Regions from separate parts of the Pseudomonas sp. NPDC089530 genome, predicted to be linked through region 1. Evidence: predicted binding sites of a transcription regulator. Region 1 holds the regulator's gene; the other holds the start of a gene.
What was found. Region 1 encodes FliA, which starts transcription of late flagellar genes. Its sites were predicted from a motif close to CTAAAGTTTNNNNNNNNNNNGCCGNTAA; they were not measured.

Region 1 (9,042 bases):
GAATCGAGCAACTGCTCGAACTCGCTGTCGGTGATATCGCCCGATTCGCTTTCAGCGACCGGCTCAGCCACCGGCTCGGCGGCCATTTCGACTTCGGCCGCCGGCTCGGCGACCTCCTCGGCTCCGGCAGGCTCGGCCAGACGGGCCAGGGCAGCCAGCAGTTCCGGGGTGGCGGCGGTAATCTCGGTACGCTCGCGGACCTGGCCGAACATGCCGTTCACCGCGTCTAGCGCTTCGAGCACCACGTCCATCAGTTCCGCGTCGACGCGACGCTCACCCTTGCGCAGGATGTCGAAAACGTTTTCGGCGATGTGGCAGCACTCCACCAGCTCGTTGAGCTGGAGGAAGCCGGCGCCCCCTTTTACAGTGTGAAAACCGCGAAAAATTGCGTTGAGCAGGTCCGCATCGTCTGGCCGGCTTTCCAGCTCGACCAGTTGTTCGGACAGTTGCTCTAGAATCTCGCCGGCCTCAACCAGAAAATCCTGAAGGATCTCTTCATCGGCGCCGAAGCTCATGTATGGGTGCTCCTAGAATCCAAGGCTGGAAAGCAAATCGTCGACATCGTCCTGACCGGATACAACGTCTTCACGTTTATCGGCATGAATCTGCGGACCTTCACCCTTGGCCAGATGTTTTTGCGGATCTTTTTCAGCGAGGATCGCCGCGCGGTCATGTTCGATACCGGCAAAACGATCGACCTGACTGGCCATCAGGACCAGTTTGAGCAGATTGCTCTCGACTTCGGTGACCAACTGGGTCACGCGCTTGATCACCTGACCGGTCAGGTCCTGGTAGTCCTGCGCCAACAGAATGTCGTTGAGGTTGCTCGAGACCGCGCGCGTTTCCTGCTCGCTACGGGTCAGGAAACCATCCACGCGGCGGGCCAGATCGCGGAACTCTTCCGCGCCCAGTTCGCGGCGCATGAAACGTCCCCAGTCGGCGCTCAGGGCCTGGGCTTCGCTGCTCAGGCCGTTGACCAACGGGGTGGCGCTCTCTACCAGGTCCATGGTGCGGTTGGCCGCGGCCTCGGTCAGCCTGACCACATAGGACAGGCGCTCGGTGGCATCCGTGATCTGTGAAACTTCCTCGGCTTGCGGCATATGCGGGTCAATCTGAAAATTGACGATGGCGCTATGCAGCTCGCGGGTGAGCTTGCCGACTTCCCGGTACAGGCCGCGGTCACGGGTCTGGTTGAGCTCATGGATCAGTTGCACTGCTTCGCCGAACTTGCCCTTTTCAAGGCTGTCGACCAGTTCCACTGCATGTTTTTTCAGGGTCGATTCAAAATCGCCCAATGAAGATTCGTTGTGCTCCATAGCTCCCCCCGTGGCGGAATGGTTCCACGCATCAACCAATGCGTTCGAAGATCTTCTCGATCTTCTCTTTCAACGCCTGGGCCGTGAAGGGCTTGACCACGTAGCCGTTTACTCCGGCCTGGGCCGCTTCGATGATCTGTTCGCGCTTGGCTTCAGCGGTCACCATGAGTACCGGCAGGTGCTTGAGTTTTTCATCGGCGCGCACGTGGCGCAGCAGATCGATACCGGTCATGCCAGGCATGTTCCAGTCCGTTACCAGAAAGTCGATGCTCCCACTGTTGAGAACCGGAATGGCGGTGGTGCCATCGTCGGCCTCGACCGTGTTGGTGAACCCCAGGTCACGCAACAGGTTCTTGATGATCCGCCGCATCGTTGAGAAGTCATCAACGATGAGGATTTTCATGTTCTTGTCCAATTCGACCTCCAAGCAGTCTTAAACGCGTCCAGCACCTGGACGCGCCATTCAATCAATCAGGCAGAGCACTCAACGACTGCATGGAATACACGCCGCAAGACCGACAACCTCGTGCCAGTCTCGTCCGCAGTGTCCCCACACTGCCTGTCAGCGCGCTCGCCACTCCCCCAAACGCCCCCGCAAACGGGCCGCGCACTGGCTGTGTAACTGGCTGACCCGCGATTCGCTGACCCCCAGGACCTCACCGATTTCCTTGAGATTCAGCTCTTCGTCGTAGTACAGCGCCAAGACCAGTCGCTCACGCTCCGGCAAATTGGCAATCGCATCCGCCAGCGCAGCCTGGAAACGTTCGTCCTCCAGGTCGCGCGACGGCTCGAGATGAGCACTCGCGCCATCCTCATGCAGCCCTTCATGCTCGCCGTCCTGCAACAGGTCGTCGAAGCTGAACAGGCGACTGCCCAAGGTGTCGTTCAAAATCCCGTAATAATCATCGAGACTCAATTGAAGTTCGGCCGCAACTTCATGATCTTTAGCGTCGCGACCGGTTTTAGCTTCAATTGCGCGGATCGCGTCACTCACCATCCGGGTATTGCGATGCACCGAACGCGGCGCCCAGTCACCTTTACGCACCTCGTCGAGCATCGCCCCACGGATACGGATACCCGCGTAGGTCTCGAAACTCGCGCCCTTGCTCGCGTCGTACTTGGTCGACACTTCGAGCAGGCCGATCATCCCGGCCTGGATCAGGTCCTCGACCTGGACGCTGGCCGGCAAGCGCGCCAGCAGGTGATAGGCAATACGCTTGACCAGCGGCGCATAGCGCTCGATCAGTTCGTACTGGCTGTCACGTGCCGACTTGCGGTAAAGATTGAAGCCGCTGGCGCTCATAGCACCGGTCCCGCTGTTTGATGCACGAGTCGCTCGACGAAAAATTCCAGATGCCCACGTGGGTTGGCCGGCAATGGCCAGGTATCGACTTTCTGTGCAATGGCCTTGAAGGCCAGCGCGCACTTCGAACGGGGAAACGCCTCATAGACCGCACGCTGCTTTTGCACGGCCTTGCGCACGCATTCGTCGTAAGGCACGGCGCCGACGTATTGTAGAGCCACGTCCAGGAAGCGATCAGTGACCTTGGTCAACTTGGCGAACAGGTTGCGACCTTCCTGGGGGCTCTGCGCCATGTTGGCGAGCACGCGGAAGCGGTTCATGCCGTAATCGCGATTGAGCAGCTTGATCAGCGCGTAGGCATCGGTGATCGAGGTCGGCTCGTCGCAGACCACCAGCAGCACTTCCTGGGCGGCGCGGACAAAACTGACTACCGAGTCACCGATACCCGCAGCGGTGTCGATCACCAGTACGTCGAGGTTGTCGCCGATATCGCTGAAGGCCTGGATCAGACCGGCATGCTGCGCCGGGCTCAGGTGCACCATGCTCTGGGTGCCGGACGCCGCCGGCACGATACGGATGCCGCCCGGCCCCTGCAGCAGCACGTCGCGCAGCTCGCAGCGGCCTTCGATGACATCGGCAAGGGTCCGTTTGGGCGTCAGACCCAGCAGGACGTCGACGTTCGCCAGCCCCAGGTCGGCGTCCAGCAGCATGACGCGCCGACCGAGCTCCGCTAGGGCCAGGGACAAGTTCACTGACACGTTAGTCTTGCCGACGCCACCTTTGCCGCCGGTCACCGCGATCACCTGTACGGGATGCATGCTGCCCATGTTCTTTCTTTACCTTGTCTTACTTAGACGGGGCCACATAACTGGCTGCGCGTTCACCAACGGAACAATGCCTGGCAGACCATCGATGTAGGTACATTGCAATCTTTTCATGAATCCCTCAGCCCACCCGTTTGGCCGGGTTGTGGTAGAGGTCAGCGAACATGTCGGCCATGGCTTCTTCGCTGGGTTCTTCCTGCATCTGCACGCTCACCGCACGACTGACCAGCTGGTGCCGGCGCGGCAAGTGCAGATCGTCTGGAATCCGTGGGCCATCGGTCAGATAGGCAACGGGGAGTTCGTGACTGATCGCCAGGCTCAGCACCTCACCAAGGCTGGCGGTTTCATCCAGTTTAGTCAGGATGCAGCCGGCCAGCCCGCAACGCTTGTAGCTGTGGTATGCGGCGGTTAGAACCTGTTTCTGGCTGGTGGTTGCCAAGACCAGATAATTTTTTGCGCGGATCCCGCGACCGGCCAGGCTTTCCAGCTGCATGCGCAGGGCCGGGTCGCTGGCTTGCAGACCGGCAGTATCGATCAGCACCACGCGCTTGCGCAGCAGCGGATCGAGGGCCTGGGCCAGGGACTGGCCCGGGTCGACATGGGTCACCGAGACATTGAGGATGCGGCCCAGGGTCTTGAGCTGCTCCTGGGCGCCGATGCGGTAGCTGTCCATGCTCACCAGCGCGATGTTCTGTGCGCCGTACTTGAGAACGTAGCGGGCCGCCAGCTTGGCCAGGGTGGTGGTCTTGCCCATGCCGGCGGGGCCGACCATGGCGATCACACCGCCCTCTTCCAGCGGCTCGGCTTCCGGGATCACGATCATCCGCGCCAGGTGGGCCAGCAGCATGCGCCAGGCCTGGCGAGGCTCGTCGATGTCCGTGATCAGCGCCAGCAGGTCGCGGGCCAGCGGACCGGACAGGCCGATACGCTGCAGGCGCCGCCAGAGGTTGGCCTGCTCGGGCCGGCTGCCTTGCAACTGGCTCCAGGCCAGGGAACCGAGCTGGACTTCCAGCAGCTCGCGCAGGCCATTGAGTTCGAAACGCATCGAGTCGAATGCCCGCGGATCGACGGCGGCCGGCGCGGCGACGACCGGGGCCGGACGCTGCGGCTCACTGAAGGTGGGTTCGATCAGCGGCTCGGCGGCGGTCAGCGGCAGGCCGGCGAACAGCTGGCGATTGGTGTTGGCATTGGTGTCGCCATCGCCACGCAGGCTCAGCTCGGCCTGGGCGGTGACGATGCGCGATTGAGTCTTGCGCAGCTCGTCCTCGAGCTCCATGTTCGGCACCCGGGGCGCCAGGGCCGACAGCTTGTAATCCAGGGCAGCCGTCAGTTCGACACCGCCGGCGATGCGGCGGTTGCCAATGATGGCGGCGTCGGCGCCCAGCTCATCACGAACCAGCTTCATGGCCTGACGCATATCGGCGGCGAAAAAACGCTTAACTTGCATAACCCACTACCTCAGCCGTTGGGCCCTACTGTCGCAACGATGGTCACTTGCTTGTTGTCGGGAATTTCCTGATAGGCCAACACGTGCAAGCCCGGGACCGCCAGGCGCCCGAAGCGCGAGAGCATCGCGCGAACCGGACCGGCTACCAGCAGAATCACCGGTTGACCTTGCATTTCCTGGCGCTGCGCGGCTTCGATCAACGAACGCTGCAGCTTCTCAGCCATGCTTGGCTCCAGCAGAACGCCCTCTTCCGAGCCTTGTCCTGCCTTCTGCAGACTATTGAGCAAGATTTGTTCCAACCTTGGTTCCAAGGTGATCACAGGCAGCTCAGACTCAGTCCCTACAATGCTTTGCACGATGGCGCGCGACAATCCGACGCGCACGGTCGCCACCAGAGCGGCAGTATCTTGACTCTTGGCGGCATTGTTCGCGATGGCTTCGGCGATGCTGCGGATATCCCGCACCGGCACCTGTTCGGCCAGCAGCGCCTGCAGCACCTTGAGCAACTGGGACAGGGAGAGAACGCCCGGCACCAGCTCTTCCGCCAGCTTTGGCGAGCCCTTGGCCAGCAATTGCAGGAGCTGCTGGACTTCTTCGTGGCCGATCAGCTCGCTGGAGTGCTTGTACAGAATCTGGTTGAGGTGGGTGGCGACCACAGTACTGGCGTCGACCACGGTGTAACCCAGCGACTGCGCCTGGGCGCGCTGGCTGATCTCGATCCAGACCGCCTCCAGGCCGAAGGCCGGATCTTTGGCGGTGATGCCATTGAGCGAGCCGTAGACCTGCCCCGGGTTGATCGCCAGTTCGCGATCCGGGTAGATCTCGGCCTCGGCCAGGATCACCCCCATCAGGGTCAGCCGGTAGGCGCTCGGCGCCAGGTCGAGGTTGTCGCGAATGTGCACGGTCGGCATGAGGAAGCCCAGGTCCTGGGACAGCTTCTTGCGCACGCCCTTGATCCGTGCCAGCAATTGCCCGCCCTGGTTGCGGTCCACCAGGGGAATCAGGCGGTAGCCGACTTCCAGGCCGATCATGTCGATCTGGGTCACGTCGTCCCAACCCAGCTCCTTGGTTTCCAGGGCCCGGGCCGGCGAAGGCAGCAGGTCCTGCTGGCGCTGGACCTCTTCCAGGGCGCGGGCCTTGACCACGTTCTGACGCTTCCAGAACAGGTACGCCGCGCCGGCCGCCAGGGCCGCCATGCTCAGGAAGGAAAAGTGCGGCATGCCCGGCACCAGGCCCATCACCGCCATCAGGCCGGCAGCGACGGCCAGGGCCCGGGGCGAGGCGAACATCTGCCGGTTGATCTGCTTGCCCATGTCCTCGGAACCGGAGGCACGGGTCACCATGATCGCGGCCGCGGTAGACAGCAGCAGCGACGGCAATTGCGCCACCAAACCGTCACCGATGGTCAGCAGCGCGTACACCCGGCCGGCATCGCCGAAGGACATGTTGTGCTGGAAGATACCGACCGCCATACCGCCGATCAGGTTGATGAACAGGATCAGCAGGCCGGCAATGGCGTCGCCGCGGACGAACTTGCTGGCACCGTCCATGGAGCCGTAGAACTCGGCCTCCTGGGCCACTTCCTGGCGCCGCGCCTTGGCCTGGGCCTGATCGATCAGGCCGGCGTTGAGGTCGGCGTCGATGGCCATCTGCTTGCCCGGCATCGCATCGAGGGTGAAGCGCGCGCTCACCTCGGAGATACGCCCGGCACCCTTGGTCACCACCACGAAGTTGATGATCATCAGGATCGCGAACACCACGATACCGACCACATAGTTACCGCCGATCACCACTTCGCCGAAGGCCTGGATCACCTTGCCCGCGGCGGCGTGGCCGTCCTGGCCGTGGAGCATCACCACCCGCGTGGACGCCACGTTCAGCGCCAGGCGCAACAGGGTCGCCACCAGCAGGATGGTGGGGAATACCGCAAAATCCAGAGGCCGCAAGGCGTACACGCAAACCAGCAGCACGACGATCGACAGCGCGATGTTGAAGGTGAAGAACACGTCCAGCAGGAACGGCGGCACCGGCAGCATCATCATGGCCAGCATGACCAGCAGCAACAGCGGCACACCCAGGTTCCCCCGACTGAGTTCAGTCAGGTTAGTGCGAGCCGTGCTGATTAACTGAGAGCGATCCACCGGTATTCCCCGTTCCCTAAAGCAAACTTTTGACGCCTGGAAGCGGCGCAGGGCGGGTATTGCAAGAAGCTTTCCAACTTTGGCCCGATGCTCGAACTGATTTATGGCGTTGCGCCATCAACCACTGCAAAAGTCACGTTCAGCGCCATCGCGAGCCAGCTCGAGCCGTGCAGGATCATCGACCCTGCACAACTCGAGAAACTCAGGAATCGCGGCGCAGATCCGGCGGAATCGGCAGATCCTTGAGGGGCTCGGGGCGCTTGCCCTTGCCGGCCTGGTGCTGGCGAATCTGATAGACGTAGGCCAGCACCTGGGCCACCGCCAGATAGAGCCCGCCAGGAATTTCCTGCTCCAGCTCGGTGGAGTGGTAGATCGAACGCGCCAGCGCCGGCGACTCCAGCAACAGCACCTCGTTGGCCACCGCGATCTCGCGAATCTTCAGCGCCAGGAAATCAGTGCCCTTGGCCAGCAATACCGGTGCCCCGCCCTTCTCGGCGTCGTACTTGAGCGCCACCGCATAGTGGGTCGGGTTGGTGATGACCACATCCGCCTCGGGGATCGCCGCCATCATCCGTCGCTGCGACATCTCGCGCTGGGTCTGGCGAATACGCTGTTTGACCTCGGGCCGCCCCTCCTGGTCCTTGTGCTCGTCCCGCACTTCCTGCTTGGTCATCAACAGTTTCTTGTAGCTCTGGTACAGCTGTACCGGCACGTCCACCGCCGCGATCAGGATCAGCCCGCAGGCCATCCACAAGGTACTCCAGGCCACCAGCCGGACACTGTGGGCGATGGCCCGCTCCAAGGGCTCATGGGCGATCTGCAGAAAGTCGTCGATATCCGAAGACAGCACCGACAGCGCGACGAAGAGCACCACCACGAACTTGGCGAAGGCCTTGACCAGCTCGATCAGCGAGGTCGGGGAAGCCATACGCTTCATCCCGCTGAGGGGGTTCATGCGACTGAACTTGGGCGCCATGCTCTTGGTGGAGAACAGCCAGCCACCCAGGGAAATGGGACCGATCAGCGCCGCCAGCACCAGGGGAATCAGGATCGGCATCGCGGCAAGGATCGCGATCTTGCCCGAATGCAGCAGGTACAAGCCCATGGCGCCAGGGCTGAGCAGCATTTCCCGCGGCAGGGAGAAGTTCAGGCGCATGATTTCCAGCAGGTCCTGCGCCACCCCCGCACCGTAGATCAGCAGGCCGGCGGCGCCGATCATGGTGATCGCCAGGGTGTTGAGCTCCTTGGAGCGGGCAATCTCCCCCTTTTCCCGGGAGTCCTTCTTGCGTTTCTCCGTGGGGTCTTCTGTCTTGTCCTGACCGCTCTCGCTCTCAGCCATGCTTTATCGAGCCTGTGCCAGATCGCGTAGCAGCTGCAGGGCCTCGACGGCCAGCGGCTGGTACTGGTTGAGAATGTCCCCCAGGCTGACCCAGAAAATCACCAGGCCCAGCACCAGGGTCATCGGAAAACCGATGGAGAAGATGTTCAATTGCGGCGCCGCGCGGGTCATCACACCAAAGGCGATGTTCACCACCAGCAACGCAGTGATCGCCGGCAACACCAGCAGCAGCGCGGCGCCCAGCACCCACCCCAGCTTGCCGGCGATTTCCCAGAAGTGATTGACCAGCAGCGCACTGCCCACCGGCAAGGTGGTGAAGCTTTCGATCAGCACCTCGAAGACCACCAGATGGCCGTTCATGCCGAGAAACAGCAAGGTCACCAGCATGGTCAGGAACTGCCCGATCACCGCCGCCGAAACGCCGTTGGCAGGGTCGACCATGGAGGCGAAGCCCATGCCCATCTGCGTCGAAACGATCTGCCCGGCAATCACGAAGGCCTGGAAAAACAGCTGCAAGGCCAAGCCGAACAAGGCGCCGATGATGATCTGCTCGGCGATCAGCAGCAATCCGCCCAGGCTCAGGGCATTGACCGCCGGCATGGGCGGCAGGCCCGGCGCCACCAGGAAGGTGATCGCCAGGGTGAAGTACAGGCGGATACGCCTCGGCAACAG
Region 2 (12,479 bases), on a different contig from region 1:
ATTGAGTTCACTACCACCGCTGATCAGCAAACCCTTTTCCAGCATGACAGGGGCGCTGCTCCTGACCAGGGCCAGGCGCTGACCGTGATAGAGCAGGTGGGCGGCACTGTAGTCGGCCTGCAGGTTCTTGGCCGTGGGGACTCGCTCGAGCACCAGTCGTTCGCCCGGCAATACCACCGAGCGGGATACCGAGCTGACCTGGCCCTGGCGGAAGTGGTACAGGGCTATCTCGGGCAATTCCAGAGGGATCGCGGGGGTTGACTGATGGATGAATCGCGGCGGTTGGCTGCTGCCCGATTGGCTCGGGCGAAACACATGTACTTTGTATTCGTCGCTTTTATCCAGCCATTGCAAGCTCAGGCGTCGGATGTCCTGGTGTTGAAAAAACAGGCGATACAGTAAGTCGCTGACCGGCCCTGGCCGTTTGCACAGGCGTTCGTAGCCCATTTGTTCCAAATGTTTGCCGAGGCGCTGGAGTAAGGGGAGCTGCGAGTGTATTTGCGCGCCGTGAAACACTTCGACCTTGTGCTCGGCGATGGCCAGCTTCTCGGTCAGTTGCGGGTAGATTTCGCGGTAGTAATCACTGGCGATAATGATCTTGTCGAACACCAGCGCACTCAGTTGCTGAGGGGCGTGGATCAATTTGCCGAACAGGCGCTGGCCTTGTTTCTGCTGGTTGTTATCGACGAAGCCGAGTACCCGATAGCGGCGGCGATTGTATTTGTAAAAGTTGACCCCGCCTGCGCCGGTACCAAATATCAGTACCCGCGCCTTCTGTCCAAACCCTGTTGACACATTGACCTCGTCTTGCGGCTTGCAGCCGGTAGTAGCTCGTCACCCGAACGGTTCGTGCGCTCGGTAAAGGCGGTGACGCTATCCGTTGTTATTGATGATGTTGCCCTTGATCTGGGCGATACCCCTGGCGTTCAGGTCGCGGCGGGTCCTGACCGGTTGCAGCTCACCCTGGATCGCACCGTTGATGGTGTCGATCGCGGTCTTGTCGGTATTGCTTCGGGACTTGCCCAGCAGATAACGCAGTGACAGGCGGAACTGTTCCGACTCGTTGGCCACCGGCCGGGTACCGTGCAAGGTGCAGTTGTGCCAGAGCCCGACATAACCGGGTCCGCCTGTCAGTCTATGGTCTTGGCAGGCCATCTGCTGCCCCCGGTCGTCGGTGTAGGTCCACCGATCGTGTTCCTCATGCACCAGTTGATGCGGGAACAGCGTAGCGCCAAAACGGTGGGTGCCGGGCATCAGGTGCAAGGGCGAATCGTTTTCGGTGACCTCATGCAGGTACACATACAGGGTCAGGAAGGTCGAAGGATCGAGTTCCACCCGGCCCTGGGGCCAGTCGATGATGTCCTGGTGAAAGTCGATCCCGCGGAAGTAGGTGATGTCGCGGAAAGGCTTTTTGATGTACGGCCCGAGGTTCGCCACATTCACATCGCGGATCTTTTCCCGCACCCAGTCCGGCAGCCATGAGTCCGGCACCCCGCACACCGCCTTCTTGATCACCACCTCATAGTCGGCCCCGAGCACTTCATCGAGGACCGCGGTGAGGCGCGGATCCTGTTCGATGAACTGCAGTTGCGGCTCGAAGGCATTGAGGAAGTTGAACGTCTTGTTCGGGTTGGCGTTGAGATGGTTTTCCTGGGCCAGGTATTCCGCCTCGTCCATGAACAGGCCGGCACCGAATGCTCGTGCGGCGATCATCTCGTGGTACAGCGCCTGTGTGCGATCAACGTTCAGGATCTCGCCAAAAATGTGGGCGCCCTGGTCGATGAGGTTTTGGATGCAGGTTTGCATGAGGTGCTCATTGGCTCTTGCTGTGTGTGAATGTTATCGACTTGCCAGGCTTAAAGTTGATGATCGTATTTCTGATATTCCGCAGGATTTTTCCTGGGCGACCCCTGGCAGGTGAATGTGGGCCCAAGGATATTCAATGCATTTGGCAACTATCTATAAGGGAACGCCAGAATCGGCCGATAACCCCAAGAGTGTTGTTGCAGGTCAATGGCGGAGCCCTGGGGCCTGTGCCCGGCGAGAGCAGGCGGGCGTCGTAGTGGGTTGATGTAGAATGAGTTGATGGCTTGTGGCCATTATCGTTGCCCGGGTGCAACAAGGTTGACGACCTTGAATGCTGTCGCTGCGGGCTTCATCTTTTTTACGGGTCTGGAATCTTCGATGCTGGCGTACCACCAAAAAAGCTTTTTGATCGTCGATGATTTCTCCGATTTCCGCAGTTCTGTCCGGTCCATGTTGCGTGAGTTGGGCGTCAAGGACGTAGACACTGCCGATACAGGCGAGCAGGCGCTGCGCATGTGTGCGCAAAAGCGCTATGACTTCATCCTGCAGGATTACCACCTGGGCGACGGCAAGAAGAACGGGCAGCAGGTGCTCGAAGACCTGATGACCGACAAGCTGATCAGCCATGAAAGCGTCTTTCTCATGGTGACCGCCGAGACCAGCCAATCGATGGTGCTCAGCGCTCTCGAGCATGAGCCGGATGCCTATCTGACCAAGCCTTTCAACCGTTCCAGCCTGGCGCAGCGGCTGGAGCGGCTGCAGCAGCGCAAATCGCTGCTCAAGCCGATTCTGCAGGCGCTCGACCGCGGCAAGCCGGTCGAGGTGTTGAATGCCTGCATCGCCCTGTGCAAACAGGACCCGCGTTATTCGCCGTTGTGCCTGCGCTACCGCGCCGATGCCCTGCGTGACATGAACCAGAACGAAGCGCTGGAGCGGCTGTACGAAAGCATCCTGGCGGACCGTCCGTTGCCGTGGGCCTATGTCGGCCTGGGGCGTCTGCTGTTCAAGCGCGGTCAGGTGCTCCAGGCCAAGGCCATCTATGAAAAGGCCCTGAAGGTCTTCCCGATGATGCCGGCGCTCTACGACGGCATGGCTGAAGTGCTGGTCGCCGAAGGGGATTCCAAGCGCGCCCAGAGCGTACTGGAAGAGGCGGTGCGCCTGTCGCCGCTGGCCGTGCGCAGACAAGCGCTGCTGGGCAAGCTGGCGATGGCCAACGAAGATTTCGACACGGCCTCCAGGGCCTATCGCCAGGCGGTATCCCAAGGGGCGCAGTCGCGTTTCAAGGATCCGGAAAGCAACCTTGGCCTGGCGCATGCGCTGATCAGCAAGGGCAGCGAAAGGGGGTTGGATACCCGGACGCGCCTGGAGATCAACAGCACCCTGAGTGCGGTGGCCAAGGAAAACCCTAGCGATCCGGGCTTGCAGATCCGGGCGCGGCTGATGAAGGCCACCAGCCTGTTGCTCAATGATGCGGAAACCGCAGACAAGCTCACCGAGCAGGCAATGCTGCGCCTGGATGGGATGGAGCAGTTCATGAGTCCCGAGGCAGCATTGGTGGTCGCCAAGCAGTTGCAGATGCTGGGGCAGGCCAATGCCGGTGCCTCGATGTTGAAAAACTGCGCGGAAATCTACGGCGACGACCCGAAGGTAATGGAAGGCATCGCCAAGCTCACCGACGACCCGGAGATCCTCAACTCGGCCAATGCCGCGGCTGACATGAACCGTCAGGGTGTGCGCAGTTACAAGGCCGGTGCGCTGGCCGAAGCCCGGGACCTGTTCCGTCGGGCCCTGGCCATGCAGCCGAAGAACATCAGTATTGCCCTGAACATGGCGCAGTCGTTGTTGCACGGCACCGACATCACGCAGGATGCGGCGCTGCTGGAAGAGTGTCGGACCTGCCTGAAAATGGTCGGCCTGATGCCCGACACCGACGCGCGTTATCCGCGTTATCAGAAGCTGCGAAGCAAGGCGTTTGGCGAATGAATACTCACGAACAGGCTCTCGACTTCTCCACGGTGATCGCTTCCACCGTGCACGACATGAAAAACTCCCTGACCCTGCTCATGCAGGCGCATGCCAAATGGCTGGCCGGGTTGCCGTCGGCGCAGCAGCGCACGCCGGAGCAGGGGGTGATGGAGTTCGAATTCGCCCATCTCAACGGCATGCTGGTGCAACTGCTGGGCCTCTACAAGCTGGGGGTCAACCAGTTGCCGGTGCAGCCGGGCTATCACGAGCTGGATGACTTCATCGAAGCGCAATTGGTCAGCCATCAGGACGTGTTCGCCAGTCGTGGCATCGCCGCGACCTATGAAGTCGATCCTTTGACGCCCTTGGGGTTCTTCGATCGGGAGCTCATCGCCTCGGTGCTCGCCAACTGCATCAACAACGCCATTCGTTATGCGCGCCATGCGCTGCTGATCAGCGTGCACGATGAAGCCGGGCAGACGGTGCTGACCATCAACGACGATGGCGAGGGCTATCCGCAGCAGATGATCGATAACCAGGCCGACTACGCGCAAGGTATCAATCACAGCAGCGGCAGTACCGGCCTGGGGTTGTACTTCGCCGGGCGCATTGCCGCGTTGCATCAGCGCAATGGCGTCTGCGGGCGTACCGAGATCCGCAACGGCGGGCCGCTGGGCGGCGGTGTCTTCAGTCTTTATCTGCCGTGAGGCGGTTGCCGACCCTTTAGGGTTTCTCCGCCTTGCGTTGTGTACCTGGTCCGATGGCTTTTTGTTCGGGGCTGCTTGATATTCCGAACAGCCGGAGCCTATTTTGTACGGGTCGCCGTTCTCGGCTCGTACAACAACAAGGATTGAGTCATGACAACCGATGGCCGCAGTTCACTCGCACAGCGATTGACGGGCATTGACGAGATTGAATGTGTCACTCCGGACCTGAACGGCGTGCCACGGGGCAAGGTGATGACCGCTGAGGGTTTCCTCGAAGGGCGGCGTCTGCAGATGGCGCGTGGGGTGCTGTTGCAATGCATCATGGGGGGCTATCCGCCTGCGCGTTTCTACGGCAGCGACGACGGCGACCTGGCGCTCAATGCCGATCCGCAACAGATTCATCGTCTGCCCTGGAGCCAGCAGCCGCGGGCACTGGCGATCTGTGACGCGGACGAGTTGGGCGGGGAGAGTTCGCGCCTTTCCACCCGTGGCCAGCTCAAGCAGGTTATCGCCCGCTACGCCGCTCGCGGCCTGGCACCGGTGGTGGCGACCGAGCTGGAGTTTTTCGTGTTCGCTCCCAATACCGATCCGACCCAGGCCTTCCAGCCTCCCCTCGGTCTGGATGGTCGTCGCGAAGACGGGCATTCGGCATTCAGTGTCAGTTCCAACAACGGCTTGCGGCCGTTCTTCAATGAGGTCTATGCCTGCATGGCGGCACTGGGGCTGCCGCGCGATACCTTCATGCATGAAATGGGCGTCAGCCAGTTCGAGATCAATCTGCTGCACGGCGATCCGTTGTTGCTGGCCGACCAGACCTTCCTGTTCAAGCATCTGCTCAAGGAAGTGGCGCTCAAGCATGGCCTGACCGTGGTATGCATGGCCAAGCCCCTGGCGCATACCCCGGGCAGTTCGATGCATATTCACCAGAGCCTGGTCGACTCGGCCAGCGGACGGAATGTGTTCAGTGATGAGGCCGGCGAGCCCACCGCGATGTTCCGTCATTTCATTGGTGGGCTGCAGGCGGGATTGGCGGATTTCACCGCGCTGTTCGCGCCGAACGTCAATTCCTACCAGCGCCTGTGCCACCCGTATGCATCGCCGAACAACGCCTGTTGGTCCCATGACAATCGCGCGGCTGGCCTGCGTATTCCGGCCAGTTCGCCGATAGCGCGGCGGGTCGAGAACCGCTTGCCGGGCGCCGACGCCAACCCCTATCTGGCGATCGCCGCGAGCCTCGCGGCAGGGTTGCACGGTATCGAAAACGAGCTGGAGCCGACGCCGGCGATTCAGGGCGAGTTTTCGGTGCCGGACAGTTTATCTTTGCCTTGTACCTTGCATGCTGCCCTTGAGCGTCTGAAACGTAGTCAGTTGGCCAGGGAATTGTTCGGCAATGAGTTCATCGAAGGCTACATCGCTTCGAAGAGCATGGAACTGACCAGTTTCCTTGATGAAATAACGCCCTGGGAGCGGCGTGTTTTAGCAGCCCAGGCTTAACCGAACCGTCGCAGTCGGGTTATCTTCAGGTGGCCCGACACTCAACTCAAGGAGCCGCTCGGAACGCCGATGCGCCAAATCTGGAAATCCTTTCGAGCGCTTTATTTCGCCTCGCTGATGATGCTGATCGGTTCGGGCTTGCTCAGTACCTACCTGGCGTTGCGCCTGGCCGCCGATCATGTCGACGGGTTGTGGGTGGGTGCCTTGATGGCGGCCAACTATTTCGGCCTGGTGCTGGGCGGGAAAATCGGCCATCGGCTGATTGCCCGGGTTGGCCATATCCGGGCCTATGCCACTTGCGCCGGCATCGTCGGCGCGGCGGTCCTGGGGCATGGCCTGGTGGACTGGTTGCCGGCCTGGCTGGTGCTGCGCACGGTCGTCGGCCTGGGCATGATGTGCCAATACATGGTCATCGAAAGCTGGCTCAACGAGCAGGCCGGGGCCGGGCAGCGCGGGGTGGTGTTCAGTGGCTATATGATCGCCTCGTACCTGGGGCTGGTCCTGGGGCAGCTGATTCTGGTCATGCACCCGGCCCTCGGGCCTGAACTGCTGATGTTGGTGGCCCTGTGTTTTGCCCTGTGCCTGGTGCCGGTGGCAATGACCCGGCGCATTCACCCGGCGCCGTTGCATCCGGCCCCCATGGAACCGCGGTTTTTCATCAAGCGCGTTCCGCAGTCGCTGAGCACGGTGCTCGGGGCGGGGCTGATCGTCGGTTCGTTCTATGGTCTGGCGCCGTTGTATGCCTCCCAGCAGGGCTTGAGCACCGAGCTGGTCGGCCTGTTCATGGGCAGCTGCATTTTTGCCGGGTTGTTGGTGCAGTGGCCGCTGGGCTGGCTGTCCGATCGTTATGACCGGGCCCTGTTGATTCGCTGCTTCGCCTGCTTCCTGGTGGTGGCGGCCTTGCCGTTGGCGATTCTGCCCGAGGTGCCGCTGGAGATGCTGTTCGCCCTGGGGTTCCTGTGTTCGCTGATGCAGTTCTGCCTCTATCCGCTGGCGGTGGCGTTTTCCAACGACCATGTCGAAGGTGATCGACGGGTTTCGTTGACCGCCATGTTGCTGGTGACCTATGGCGTGGGGGCCAGTGTCGGCCCCTTGGTCGCAGGCGTGCTGATGAAGTTGTTCGGCAGCCAGATGCTGTATGCCTTCTTTTGCTTCTTTGCCCTGGTCCTGGTCTGGCGCATCCGGCCGAAAGCCGTGACCAACCTGCATCAGGTCGACGATGCGCCGCTGCATCACGTGGCGATGCCGGACAGCATGGCCAGCTCGCCACTGGTGGCGGCACTCGACCCTCGGGTCGACGAGCAGGTGGTGCAGGACCAGATGCAGCAGGGCAGTGCGCCGGAGGCTGAAGCGCCGGCACAAGCGGCGGATGAGATTGAGGAGCCGTTGGCGAAGCCGGATGATCCCGGGCCGGACGAACTCAGTGGGGCCAAGCTCTAGAAACAAAAAACGGGCAGTTACCGCAAGGGACTACCCGTTTTTTGATCGACCTTCGCGTCTCAGAAGTCGTCTTTGTCGAAGCGCCGCGCCTCGCGTTGCAACTGGTAGACAAAACGCTCGACCTGGCGTTGAACCAGGCCGCTCATGTTGTGGAAGCGCACGCCCGCGAAGGTGGTGTCGATCTTCTCTTCGTGGTGCAGGTAGCGCAGTTCCACCGGCGCGGTCATGCTGCCGAAGGGCAGGGCGGCGATAAAGCGCTCGTAGACCTGGCCCAGCTGCAGGCGGCTGGAGATGTCGCCATCGAAACGCAGCTTGCAGCCGGTGGCGGAGATATCCAGCAGTTTGCCGGTAATGGGCGCTTTGAGTTTTTCGCCGCCCAGTTCGATGTCGACCAGTTGGGCCAGCTTCAGCGCTGCCCGGAAGGCGTTGCGGCGCTGGTGATAGACCACTTCGTCCGGCAGTGTGCCGCGGTAGCAGCGCCCGCCATTGGATTCGTCGATGGTCGGGATACCGTTGCTTTCCCAGGCGATGCGCACGCCCTCGTGAAAGCCTTCGACGCGAAACGGTTCGCCGGCGAGCATGAAGCGTTCGCCGTCGCGAGGGATCATTTCGTCCAGGGCAATCATGTTGCCGTCACGGTCGGTCTCGACCAGGTAGCTTTGGAAGCGCTGGCTGCGTTCGTGGAAAGTGATGATCAGCGGGTCATGGCTGTCTTGCAGCAGGCGCAGCGTGGAGGTGATTTCCCGGGGCGTGGTGAGCACCTTGGGCGGCTGCGGCGTATCTTCTGCGTTTGCGGCATTGAACACGGTTCATCAATCTCCAGACAAAATATGACTAAACACAAAATCTGGCATTCTGCCAGCATGTTCCGCGACTTGATAGGGCGCGCTCATCTCGGGGCTCATGCTTGGCTGAGCGGGCGAGGCTTCGCGAGCTTGGCGGTTGAGCCACGGGCATCATAGAGGGCTGGAGGCTCGCCACCGGTGAGAATTTTCAACTGATTGGCGGTGGTGGCCTGTTGAACCTGGATCGAGCGACCGTTGAGTTCGTTCGCGGCCTGGCAATCGGTGAGCATTTGCGTCAGCACGTCGCTCTGGGTCAATAACTCGTCGCCAATCGAAGAATGGCTGGCCAGTTGTTCCAGGCCGGAGCGGCTGGCGGGAAGATTCAGGCTGGCGAGAATTTCGCTGCGTTTGCGGCCATGCTGCTCGAGCAAAATGATCAAGGCTTGCTTCTGCGCAAGGATGTCTTCCAGCAGCGGCATGTCGCGACCGTGCAGGGCAAGGGATTCGGTGCGCAGCAATTCCAGCAATTGTTGAGCTGGAGCAAAGTCGTCAGTGATCAGTTGCAGCAAATTAGAGTCGTGCATGTATGGCCTTGGGTTTTAAGCGTCCAAAAAACTGGCGCAGGCCTTATTGGCTAGCGCTGGGCTTCGAAGTTGAGCAGTTTGCTGGCTACACGGTTGCTGTCGACTTTATAGCTGCCATCGGCAATCGCTTGCTTCAACTCGGCCACGCGGGCGTTGTCGACGGCAGGCTGATCGCGCAGCTTGTCAGTGATCTTCTGCAACTGTTGAGCCTCATTGCTGAGGTGTACCGACTCCCCGCTGACAGTGGTCTGTTCGGCTGGAGCGTTCAGCGGCGCGGATTTTTCGGCGTCGCCGGTTTCCTTGCTGGCGCTGGTGCGCGTGCTGCCGGTGAGTGAGGGAGAGCTGTTTAAACGGCTGAAATCGATGACCATGGTAAAAAAACCTCTGGGTATTTGGACGCTTGACTTGTTTTCGGCAATACCCCGGAAAACTTTAGGCTCGAATATCGATAAGCCCGCGCGCGCCGCTGTTGCCCTTGCATGGGCCACAGTTTAGGGGGCAAGCGTGCGTGGCGCCAGTCCGTCTACATAGCGACTTCCACCTGTCCAGGCGCTGTGATCCGTGCCTTGATGATCCGTTGCGAGTTGAGGTTCTTGACTCGTATCTGCTCGCTCATGCCGCCATTGGACAAGGCTTCGCCCGGCATTTTGACATTTAGCGTGCCGCTGCGGGCGGAGATCACCACCTGATCGCCCTTGCGCACCACTTCTGCCTGCTCCAGATGAACCAGGGTGACGAGTTGGTCGGCGACCATTGGTCGGACAAGTCTCTGTCCGATGGCCTGGTCCACCGAGGTCAGATAACCCTGGTTGATCTGGCCGATATCGCGCTCACGCAGCATCACATCTTCAGGGTTGATGATTCCCGCGCGCTTGAGCGGCCGGGTGGTGGTGACCACTTCGCGGAACAGCTTGACCTGGGCGGGAACGAATACGGTCCAGGGCGAAGCGCCGTCGCAGCGCACGCGCACGGTCACCCGCCCCAGGGGTTGTGCCGGGCTTTCCAGGGTCGCTGTCAATTCCTTGTCGCATTGCGGCATGCGCAGCCGCGGGTCGAGCCGGTTGACCTGGATCTCGTAGCGGCCCGGGGTTTGACTGGTGGCGAGGTAGTCTTCTACGGTGAATTCAAGAAACCCCTGAGTGACGCCGATAAGTAGATCAGGCAGGGTTACCGAGTCAGCAACGGCAGGATGCCCAGGGTTTAAGAGAAACAAAGCCGATAGCCCGCACAGCAATTTGCGGTAGTTTGATGTCAGGCGTCGGGAAAATGTCGTTTTGGCGTTCATAACAGTTAAAAAGCAAGCGCCGTGCCGTTTAGCGATGAGCGTGCGTCGGAGCTTAAAGCTTTGGGGAGTCTGGGCATGGCTGGTGTAATGGATTCGGTGAACCAGCGCACGCAACTGGTAGGGCAGAATCGCCTTGAGCTGTTGCTGTTCCGTCTCGACGGGGAGCAGCTCTATGGGATCAACGTGTTCAAGGTTCGGGAGGTGCTGCAATGCCCCAAACTGACCCTGATGCCCAAGTCCAGTCCTGTGGTGTGCGGTGTCGCGAATATTCGGGGGGCAACCATTCCGATCCTGGACCTGGCAATGGCCACCGGTTCGGGCGGTTTGCAGGATCAGAGCAACCCCTTCGTCATCATCACTGAGTACAACACCAAGACCCAGGGGTTCCTGGTGAGGTCGGTCGAACGCATCGTCAACATGAACTGGGAGGAGATCCATCCGCCACCCAAGGGGACGGGGCGCGATCACTACCTGACGGCGGTGACGCGGGTCGACAATCAGTTGGTGGAAATCATCGACGTCGAGAAAGTGCTGGCCGAAGTCGCGCCGACTCCCGAGACCATTTCGGTGGGCGTGGTGGATGTCGAGACTCAGCACAAGGCGGTTTCACTGCGGGTGCTGACGGTCGATGACTCGTCGGTGGCGCGCAAGCAGGTCACGCGTTGCCTGCAGACCGTAGGGGTCGAAGTGGTGGCCTTGAACGACGGCCGACAGGCGCTGGACTACCTGCGCAAGCTGGTCGACGAGGGCAAGAAGCCTGAAGAAGAGTTTCTGATGATGATCTCCGACATCGAGATGCCGGAGATGGATGGCTACACCCTTACGGCCGAAATACGCAACGATCCACGCATGCAAAAGCTGCATATCATCCTGCATACTTCGTTGTCAGGTGTATTCAATCAGGCGATGGTGAAGAAGGTCGGTGCTGATGACTTCCTTGCCAAGTTTCGTCCTGATGACCTGGCATCCCGGGTTGTCGACCGGATCAAAGCAGCAGATAACAGCTAGGGATATGCGTCCCTGGCAGTCACACGATTTAAGAGGCGGCATCTTTGTCTACGGGTAATTTGGATTTCGAACAATTCCGGGTGTTCCTGGAAAAAGCCTGTGGGATCTTGCTGGGCGAGAACAAGCAATATCTGGTGTCGAGCCGTCTCAACAAACTGATGGAACAGCAAGGCATCAAATCCCTCGGCGAGCTGGTTCAGCGCATCCAGAGCCAACCGCGCAGCGGTTTGCGCGAGATGGTGGTCGATGCCATGACGACCAACGAAACCCTGTGGTTTCGCGATACCTACCCATTCGAGGTCTTGAAGAACAAGGTCTTGCCTGAGGCGATCAAGGCCAGCCCCAACCAGCGTCTGCGGATCTGGTCGGCGGCCTGTTCCTCGGGGCAGGAACCCTATTCGTTATCCATGTCGATCGACGAGTTCGAGAAGACCAACATAGGGCAACTGAAGATGGGGGTGCAGATCGTTGCCACCGACCTGTCCGGGACCATGTTGAACAACTGCAAGACCGGCGAGTACGACAGCCTGGCGATCGGCCGCGGTTTGTCGGCTGACCGCCTGCAGCGCTATTTCGACCCCAAGGGGCCGGGGCGCTGGGTGGTCAAGGCACCGATCAGGAGCCGTGTCGAATTCCGCTCGTTCAACCTGCTGGACAGCTATGCCAGCCTGGGCAAATTCGACATCGTCTTCTGCCGCAATGTGTTGATCTACTTCTCCGCTGAGGTGAAGAAGGACATCCTGATGCGTATTCACAGCACCCTGAAGCCGGGCGGTTACCTGTTTCTCGGGGCTTCCGAAGCGCTCAATGGATTGCCGGACCACTATCAGATGGTGCAGTGCAGCCCTGGGATCATCTACCAGGCGAAGTAAGGATTGTCGTTGTTGCAAGGAAGAGGCCTTCGGGCCTCTTTTTTTATGCCTGCGATTCCATCGGCAAGAGGAGGGCGGCAATGCAGGCATTGCCGCTTTGCTGGCGTTTCGCGGAAATGCCTTGCCGCTTTTCTGGCATTGCCGCTTTGCCGCTGCCCGCAAAGCCTTGGTTTACGGGCTTTAAGTAATTGGCACGGCGCTTGCTATGTCCTGCTTACGAAAAATCTGGTCGAAGGTTTCCCGACATGAGCATCAGCTTCGATAAAGCGCTCGGCATTCATGAACAGGCTCTTGGCTTTCGCGCCAAGCGCGCCGAGGTGCTGGCCAACAACATCGCCAACGCCGATACCCCGAACTACAAGGCTCGGGATCTGGATTTCTCCGCCGTGCTCGCCGAGCAGAACGAGAAAGCCAAGAACGGCACCTTTGCCCTGAACATGACCAACAGCCGTCACATCGAAGCCGAAGGCCTGAGCGGTGGCGACGAGTCGTTGCTGTACCGCACGCCGATGCAGCCGTCGATCGACCAGAAC

Region 2: a site for FliA is predicted at 9,190-9,217, ahead of flgM (flagellar biosynthesis anti-sigma factor FlgM). Genes of this name have one in related genera too.

What each region holds. Positions count from the first base shown of each region.
Region 1 covers NZ_JBNNVU010000069.1:18,823-27,864, reverse strand. The annotation lists partial or broken gene ACQKQA_RS22195 (chemotaxis protein CheA) at 1-515, opposite strand, end outside; gene ACQKQA_RS22190 (protein phosphatase CheZ) at 528-1,316, opposite strand; gene ACQKQA_RS22185 (chemotaxis response regulator CheY) at 1,348-1,719, opposite strand; gene fliA (RNA polymerase sigma factor FliA) at 1,879-2,619, opposite strand; gene fleN (flagellar synthesis regulator FleN) at 2,616-3,446, opposite strand; gene flhF (flagellar biosynthesis protein FlhF) at 3,565-4,890, opposite strand; gene flhA (flagellar biosynthesis protein FlhA) at 4,902-7,031, opposite strand; gene flhB (flagellar biosynthesis protein FlhB) at 7,234-8,370, opposite strand; gene fliR (flagellar biosynthetic protein FliR) at 8,374-9,042, opposite strand, start outside.
Region 2 covers NZ_JBNNVU010000084.1:3,860-16,338, reverse strand. The annotation lists gene ACQKQA_RS24055 (glycosyltransferase family 61 protein) at 1-795, opposite strand, end outside; gene ACQKQA_RS24050 (phytanoyl-CoA dioxygenase family protein) at 874-1,806, opposite strand; gene ACQKQA_RS24045 (response regulator) at 2,185-3,789, shown strand; gene ACQKQA_RS24040 (sensor histidine kinase) at 3,786-4,478, shown strand; gene ACQKQA_RS24035 (glutamine synthetase family protein) at 4,731-5,972, shown strand; gene ACQKQA_RS24030 (MFS transporter) at 6,042-7,412, shown strand; gene ACQKQA_RS24025 (flagellar brake protein) at 7,472-8,218, opposite strand; gene ACQKQA_RS24020 (flagella synthesis protein FlgN) at 8,314-8,781, opposite strand; gene flgM (flagellar biosynthesis anti-sigma factor FlgM) at 8,832-9,152, opposite strand; gene flgA (flagellar basal body P-ring formation chaperone FlgA) at 9,305-10,066, opposite strand; gene ACQKQA_RS24005 (chemotaxis protein CheV) at 10,142-11,074, shown strand; gene cheR (protein-glutamate O-methyltransferase CheR) at 11,119-11,946, shown strand; gene flgB (flagellar basal body rod protein FlgB) at 12,192-12,479, shown strand, end outside.